2 regions of the Paraburkholderia sp. J12 genome follow, and region 1 is predicted to be linked to the other one. Evidence: predicted binding sites of a transcription regulator. Region 1 holds the regulator's gene; the other holds the start of a gene.

What was found. Region 1 encodes LexA, which represses DNA repair genes until DNA is damaged. Its sites were predicted from a motif close to ACTGTATNNNNATACAGT; they were not measured.
Region 2: a site for LexA is predicted at 2,531-2,548, ahead of U5760_RS20540 (VRR-NUC domain-containing protein). Genes of this name have one in related genera too.

Annotation. Positions count from the first base shown of each region.
Region 1 is NZ_CAJMZC010000001.1:393,946-397,462, reverse strand. It holds gene U5760_RS01835 (DUF2939 domain-containing protein) at 1-510, opposite strand, end outside; gene U5760_RS01830 (hypothetical protein) at 594-974, opposite strand; gene lexA (transcriptional repressor LexA) at 1,008-1,658, opposite strand; gene U5760_RS01820 (sulfate ABC transporter substrate-binding protein) at 1,930-2,976, shown strand; gene cysT (sulfate ABC transporter permease subunit CysT) at 3,072-3,517, shown strand, end outside.
Region 2 is NZ_CAJMZC010000009.1:286,431-289,947, forward strand. It holds gene U5760_RS20525 (DUF2844 domain-containing protein) at 1-366, shown strand, start outside; gene U5760_RS20530 (DUF3443 domain-containing protein) at 363-1,703, shown strand; gene U5760_RS20535 (hypothetical protein) at 1,769-2,431, opposite strand; gene U5760_RS20540 (VRR-NUC domain-containing protein) at 2,556-3,517, shown strand, end outside.

The DNA of each region.
Region 1 (3,517 bases):
TTGTTCGCTTTCCGGCGGCGCGGCCGTCGTGGCCGAAGCAGCAGGCGTGCCGGAATTGTCCGGCGTATTGACGGGGGCGGGTGCTGGCGGCGTGGCGCTAGCGTCCGTGGTCCCTGCCGGCGGCGGCGCTTCGCCGGGCTTGCCCGAGGGCGGCATGCCGTTGAGCAGCGCCGCTACGCCGTCGGGCGTCGCGTACGCGTCCACGAGCGGGCCGATGAGTGCCGCGCCGATCACCGCACCGAACAGCAACAGCGGATTGCTGCTGTGCTGCGCCTCGATGCGCCGCTGCAACAGCTCGCCTACCTGTTGTTTCAGGCTTGCCCGCAACGCGGGGTAATCGACATATTCGTTCAGAGTGGCCGCATCGCGCGCGTCGGCGGCCGTTTTCAGGCGATTCAGCGCCACATATGGCGAGGCATAGCCGTAGCCCAGTGCCGCCACGATCGCCAGCGCTATCAGCACGATAGCGACGGGCCGGGTCCAGTTTTTCTTCGAAACGGATTCAGTCATCGTTCAATTCGGGTATCAGCCCGATGCAATAGGACACGTCGTGTTGACCGTGCCTGCGCCGAAACGATCCCGAATTCTTCCACTTAGCGGGCGAGTGCCGACGGATCGGCTTGCTGTTCCGCGATGCAGCGGTCGATCATGCGGCACACCGCATCCACGGTACCCACCATGATCAGGCGCGATTGCCCGTGATAGACGCGTACCGGCGCCCGGCGCTCGGGATCCGCATGATTGAGTGCGCTGTTGAGCGAGACACGCGCGAACGCCGGTTGGGCGGAAGGCAGCGGCGGCAGATCGACCGGGCCCGAAGGTGCCGCGGATTCGTGATCGGCGGCCTCGAAGAGCGAGCCGGACAACGCGGCGGCCGTTGCGCGCGCATTGCGTGCCGCGCAGTCGGCGAGGCCGCGCAGATGGCGCAGGCGGCCAAATTGGCGAAAGGGCAGCAGACGGGCAAGACGTTCCATAACTCCCTCCAGACAGCGTTTAGCGTTCGGTTATCAGAATTCGGTGGGGCGGATCAGGCCGACCGCAATGCCTTCCAGCGCGAATTCCGCGCTGCCGGCTTCGACGAAGATGTTGTCGTAGTCCGGGTTTTCGGCAATCAGCTCGAGGCCGTTCGGGCGGCGCTTCAGGCGCTTGACGGTCACGTCGTCGCCAAGGCGCGCGATGATGATCTGGCCGTCTTTCGCCTCGCTTTTCTTCTGCACCGCGAGCAGGTCGCCGTCCAGGATGCCGGCGTCGCGCATCGAGAGGCCGCGCACCTTCAACAGGTAGTCGGGCTTGCTCGAGAAGAGCGCCGGGTCGCAGGCGTAGTGCTGCGAGATGTGCTCTTGCGCGAGGATTGGGCTGCCCGCCGCCACGCGGCCGACGAGCGGCAGCGAGAGCTGCATGATGCTGGCGTGCGGCAGCGTGAACTGGTGCGGGAGGTCGTCCGGCCCGGGCATGAGACGGATGCCGCGCGACGCGCCTGCGGCCAGTTCGATCACGCCCTTGCGTGCCAGCGCGCGCAAATGTTCCTCGGCGGAGTTTGCGGAGCTGAAGCCGAGCTCGGCCGCGATCTCGGCGCGGGTGGGCGGGAAGCCGGTGCGCTCGATGGCGCGCCGGATCAGATCGAAAACCTGCTGCTGTCGTGCGGTGAGTTTGGTCATGGCGCCACTGTATGGATAGACAGGTGACTGTATTTTTATACAGTATTCGGCGCTTTTCAAGTGTTACTTGAACTTCTCCATTTGGCCGACGCTAACACGCCGCACTCCGGCGTCCAGACGGACGAAAACGCGTCTGCGCGGACGCGCCGTCCGCCCTTACCACTTTTACGTATTAAAAAATGAGCAAACATTATTTTTAATGATTTAAGCCAATCGTTAGACTTCCCCTCATCGTTAGCGGCAACCACATACGACAACACGGAGAAAGTGGATGGGTCACAGGAATACGGGGAAAGCAGGCTGGCTGAAGACGCTGGCCGCGAAACTGGTCATCGGCCTCGCGCCGCTCGCCGGCATGGCTGCGCTGGCGCCGGCCGCCCATGCGGATACGTCGCTGCTGAACGTGTCTTACGACCCGACCCGCGAGTTCTATCAGGACATCAACGACGCTTTCATCAAGGACTGGAAGGCGAAGACCGGCGAGACGCTCACGATCAAGCAGTCGCACGGCGGCTCGGGCGCGCAGGCGCGCTCGGTGCTCGACGGGCTGCAGGCCGACGTCGTCACGCTCGCGCTCGCTTACGACATCGACGCGCTGGCGAAGAAGGGCCTCGTGGCCGCCGACTGGCAAAAGCGCCTGCCCGACAACGCCTCGCCGTACACCTCGACCATCGTGTTCCTCGTGCGCAAGGGCAATCCGAAGCACATCAAGGACTGGGACGACCTCGTGAAGCCGGGCGTTTCGATCGTCACGCCGAATCCGAAGACCTCGGGCGGCGCGCGCTGGAACTACCTCGCGGCCTGGGCCTACGCCGAGCATCAGCCGGGCGGCAATGACGAGAAGGCGAAGGAATTCGTCACGAAGCTCTACAAGAATGCCGGCGTGCTCGATTCGGGCGCGCGCGGCGCGACGACGAGCTTCGTGCAGCGCGGCATCGGCGACGTGCTGATCGCATGGGAGAACGAAGCGTTTCTCTCGCTCAAGGAGTTCGGTCCGGACAAGTTCGAGATCGTGGTGCCTTCGGTGAGCATTCTGGCCGAGCCGCCGGTGGCGGTGGTGGACAAGGTGGTGGACAAGCGCGGCACGCGCAAGGTCTCGGAGGCTTACCTGCAGTTCCTGTATTCGGAACAGGGCCAGGAGATCGCCGCGAAGAACTTCTATCGTCCGCGTTCGGACAAGGTGCCGGCGGCGCTCACGGCGAAGTTCCCGAAGCTCAAGCTGTACACGGTGGACGATACGTTCGGCGGCTGGGCCAATGCGCAGAAGATCCATTTCGCGGATGGCGGGGTGTTCGATTCGATCTACCAGCCGCAATGACACGACAGGCGGCCTGAAACGGCCTCCCACGAGCGCGCCCGCGAGGGCGCGCTTTTTGGCGCACGGCGCCGCAGCACTCTGAAAGAGCGACGAGCATGACGACGTTTCGATTACGCAAGCCCAGCGCACTGCCGGGTTTCGGCCTGACGCTCGGCATCACGGTGGCTTACCTGAGCCTCGTGGTGCTGATTCCGCTTGCGTCCACCTTCCTCAAGACCGCGACGCTCGACTGGAGCCAGTTCGTGCGTGCCGTGGCGTCGCCGCGCGTGCTCGCGTCGTACCGGCTCACGTTCTTCTCCGCGCTCGGCGGGGCGCTCATCAACGCCGTGTTCGGCTTCCTGCTCGCGTGGGTGCTCGTGCGCTACACGTTCCCGTTCAAGCGCATCGTCGATGCGCTCGTCGATCTGCCGTTCGCGCTGCCTACCTCCGTCGCGGGCATTTCGCTCGCGGCCGTCTATGCGGGCAACGGCTGGATCGGGCAATTTCTGGAGCCGCTCGGCCTGAAGGTCGCGTTCACGCCGCTCGGCGTGCTGGTGGCGCT
Region 2 (3,517 bases), on a different contig from region 1:
GCCGCGCCGATCGCGGCTGCGACCACGCGGGGCCTGGCGGGCGGCACGGCACGCGTGGTGGGTTATGTCGACGCCGGAGGCACGACGATCAACGAATATGTCGCCGTCGCGACCGGCCAGATCTTCGCGTACTCGTGGCGAGGCCCGACCATGCCGAACCTGGACGCTTTGCTCGGCAGCTACGCGGCTTCGTGGCGCAGCGGCGCAGCGGCCGTCCTCGACGAAGCGCGCGGCGACCTGCACGCCGCCCGTGTGGATCAGCCCGATGTGGTGGTCGAAACGGCCGGTCAGATGCGCAGCTACGTGGGCCGCGCCTGGCTGCCGGCCGCGCTGCCCGCCGGCGTGAGCGAAGGGGACCTGCGATGAGCCGCCGCCTGCGCCTTGCACCGCGCGCGCTGTTTTGCTCATTGGCACTCTGCGCCCTGCTCGCCGCCTGCGGCGGCGGCGGTAGCAGTAGCGGTAACAGCGCAAGCGCCGCCAGCAGTAGCAGCCCCGCCTCCGCGGCCGCGCCGGCTTCGGCTCCCGGCACGCCGGCAAGCAGCACCAGCTCGACGAGCACCACGAGCACAACGAGCACAACGAGCACAACGTCGCCCCCCGTCCCGCAGTCGACCACGGCGAACGTCGTGGCAGTGAACGTCTCCACCTCGGCGACCTCGACACGCAACATGCTGATGGCGAGCGTGACCGTCTGCGTGCCGGGTACGAACACCTGCGCGACCGTGGACAACGTTCAGGTGGATACGGGCTCGCAGGGCCTGCGCCTGCTCGCCTCCGCACTGCCGGCCGGTTTTGCGCTGCCGGGCGTGCCCGCGGGATCGGGCGGGTCGGCCGGTGCGCCTGCCGGCGAGTGCGCGGTCTTCGGCACGGGCTACACCTGGGGGGCGGTGCGTCTTGCGGACGTGCAACTCGCGGGCGAAACCGCGGCCTCGCTGCCCATCCAGGTGATCGCGGACCCGTCGGTGCCCGCGGCGCCGGGTAATTGCAGCAGCAGCGGCGTTGCGATGAACAGCGCGACGGCGCTGCACGCGAACGGCATTCTCGGCGTGGGCGTCTTCAACGCCGACTGCGGAGCAGGCTGCGTGAACAAAGCGCTTTCGCCGTGGTACTACGCCTGCGCCTCAGGCAGTTGCACGGCCACCGCGCAACCGCTGGCCCAGCAGGTCAGCAATCCGGTGGCCGCCTTTTCGAGCGACAACAACGGCGTCGTCATCGACCTGCCCGCCATCGCGGCAGACGGCACGGCAACAGCCAACGGCTCGCTCACTTTCGGCATCGGCACGCAGGCCGACAACGAACTCGGATCGGCAACGGTGCTGCACGCGGATACGGTCAGCGGCTTCGTCACAACCACGGCCCCGGACGGCACGGTCTATTCGCAAAGCTATCTGGACAGCGGTTCGAACGCCTACTTCTTCTCGAGCACGACACTCACGCGCTGCGGCGTGTGGTTCTGTCCGGCCTCGCCGCAAACCGATTCGGCGACGATAGCCGGCACGGACGGCACGACAGTCGCCGTTGCGTTCTCCATCACGAGCGAACAGACGCTGGTCGCCACCGGCAACTGGGCCTTCGACGATCTCGCCGGCTACAACGGCAGCATGTTCGGCTGGGGCCTGTCGTTCTTCTATGGACGCCGCGTGTACACGGCCATCGAGGCGCAGGAAACGCCCGCGGGCGCCGGGCCGTTCTTCGCGTTCTGAGATGCGTGGAGGCGAGGTCCGGCGCGCCGCGACGCCGGACAACGTTCAGGCGGCGGCGAGCCGCATCACTCGTCGTCGGAGGCGTTCGGGTCGGGGGTCGTTTTGGCGAATGCGGGCGGTGCGAGCCAGCGGAACGAGACGAGGCCCGACTCGTTGAACATGCATTCGGCGGCCGTCTGCGTGAAGGTGGGCTTCTTGATGCCGAGCTTCTGGGCAAGCGCCGCTACCGGCGTGGCGGGCTTCGGCTCCGCTTGGGTCGCTTTGGTCGCCGAGGCGGCCGATGCCGCGGCGGCCACCGCCGCGCCGCTCGCCGCAACCGGTGCCGAGGCGCCCTGCGGCGCGAGTGCGAGCGCCCCCGAACCGAACGAAGCGGACGAAGCGTCTAAAGCAGCGGAAGCCGCCGCCGTAGCCGAAGCCGTCGACACCGCCATCGCACCGGACGCTGCCTCGGCCGCCGAAGCCTCCACGGCGGCCGAAGCCGAGGAAGCTGCCGCAGCCGCAGAAGCGGTGACAGGCGGCCTGGCGAGCGCCCCTTCCACCACCACGCGCTGGCCGCGGTACGACACGGCACTGTGCGCAATGGAGAGCTTGTTGCCCGGCGACACTTCGGCAAGGCGGCTTTGCATCTCGTCCTCGCATGCGCTGGGGTTGCGGTACATCGAGACACATCCCGCAAGCAGGGAGGCAGCGGCCGCAAGGCCGACGAAGCACGCTTTCCGTTTGTTCATCGCTCATCCGTATTCAGGCTGCCGCAATTGTAGCGTAAGGGCCCTGCGCGTCCCGCAGCGCGCACCCTCCTCGCGGCACGCGGGCCTGCTATCATCGTACCTGTATATCCATACAGTGCCGCGCGTGATCCCCGACTCTCCCGATCCGTTCTATTACCTCGCCAATTTCGAGCGCGCGCTCGGCTGGCTGACCGCGCGCTGCGCCGATCTGTTCGACACCGGCGAAGCCCGTTTCGCGCAGCGCTTCGGCACGCTGCCGCGCGCCTCGCGTGCCCTTTTCGTGCGCATGCTGATGCGCAAGGGGCCGCACTTTCGCGCGGGCCGCCTCGACTATGCCGAGATCGGCTGCCCGCGCGCCGCGGCCGCGGCGCTCGTGGCCGAGGGCTGGATCGACGAAGCGCCCACGCTCGCGCTCGATGCGCTCGCGCCGCTCGTCACGAAAGCGGACTTGCAGGCGCTGGCCGTCTCGCTCGGCATCGCCGTCGATGTGCGCGCCACGCGTGCGGCCACCCTCGCCGTGCTGGAGGACGCGGCGCCCGCGCCGCGCGGCTGGCACGCGTGGTTCCCGGAGTCGGCCGATACGGCGTTCCATCTCGCCGCGGCGCCGCTGTGCGAACGGCTGCGCCTGATGTTCTTCGGCAACCTGCGGCAGGACTGGTCGGAGTTCGTGCTGGCCGATCTCGGCATCTATCGCTACGAAAGCGTGCCCTTCGACGCGGCCTCGCGCGCCTTCCACCATCGCGACGACATCGACACCTGGCTCGCGCTGCGCGACTGCCGCGAACGGCTCGAGACCGCTCCGGAGACGATTGCCGTGGCGCTCGATACCCTCGACGCACTGGCGCCCCGCACGCAGGACAACGCGTGGCTGCGCACGCGCCACGACCGCGTGCGCCACGCGGCGGGCCAGGCGGCCGAGCGCGCCCGCGAACCGGCACTGGCCTTGCGCGCCTATCTGGACTGCGGACACCCCGAGGCGCGCTACCGGCGCGTGCGCGTGCTGGAGCAACTCGGGCGCCGCGACGAAGCGACCGCGCTGGCCCGAGCCATCGCTACCGCGCCCGTCAACGAAGAAGAGGCGCAGCG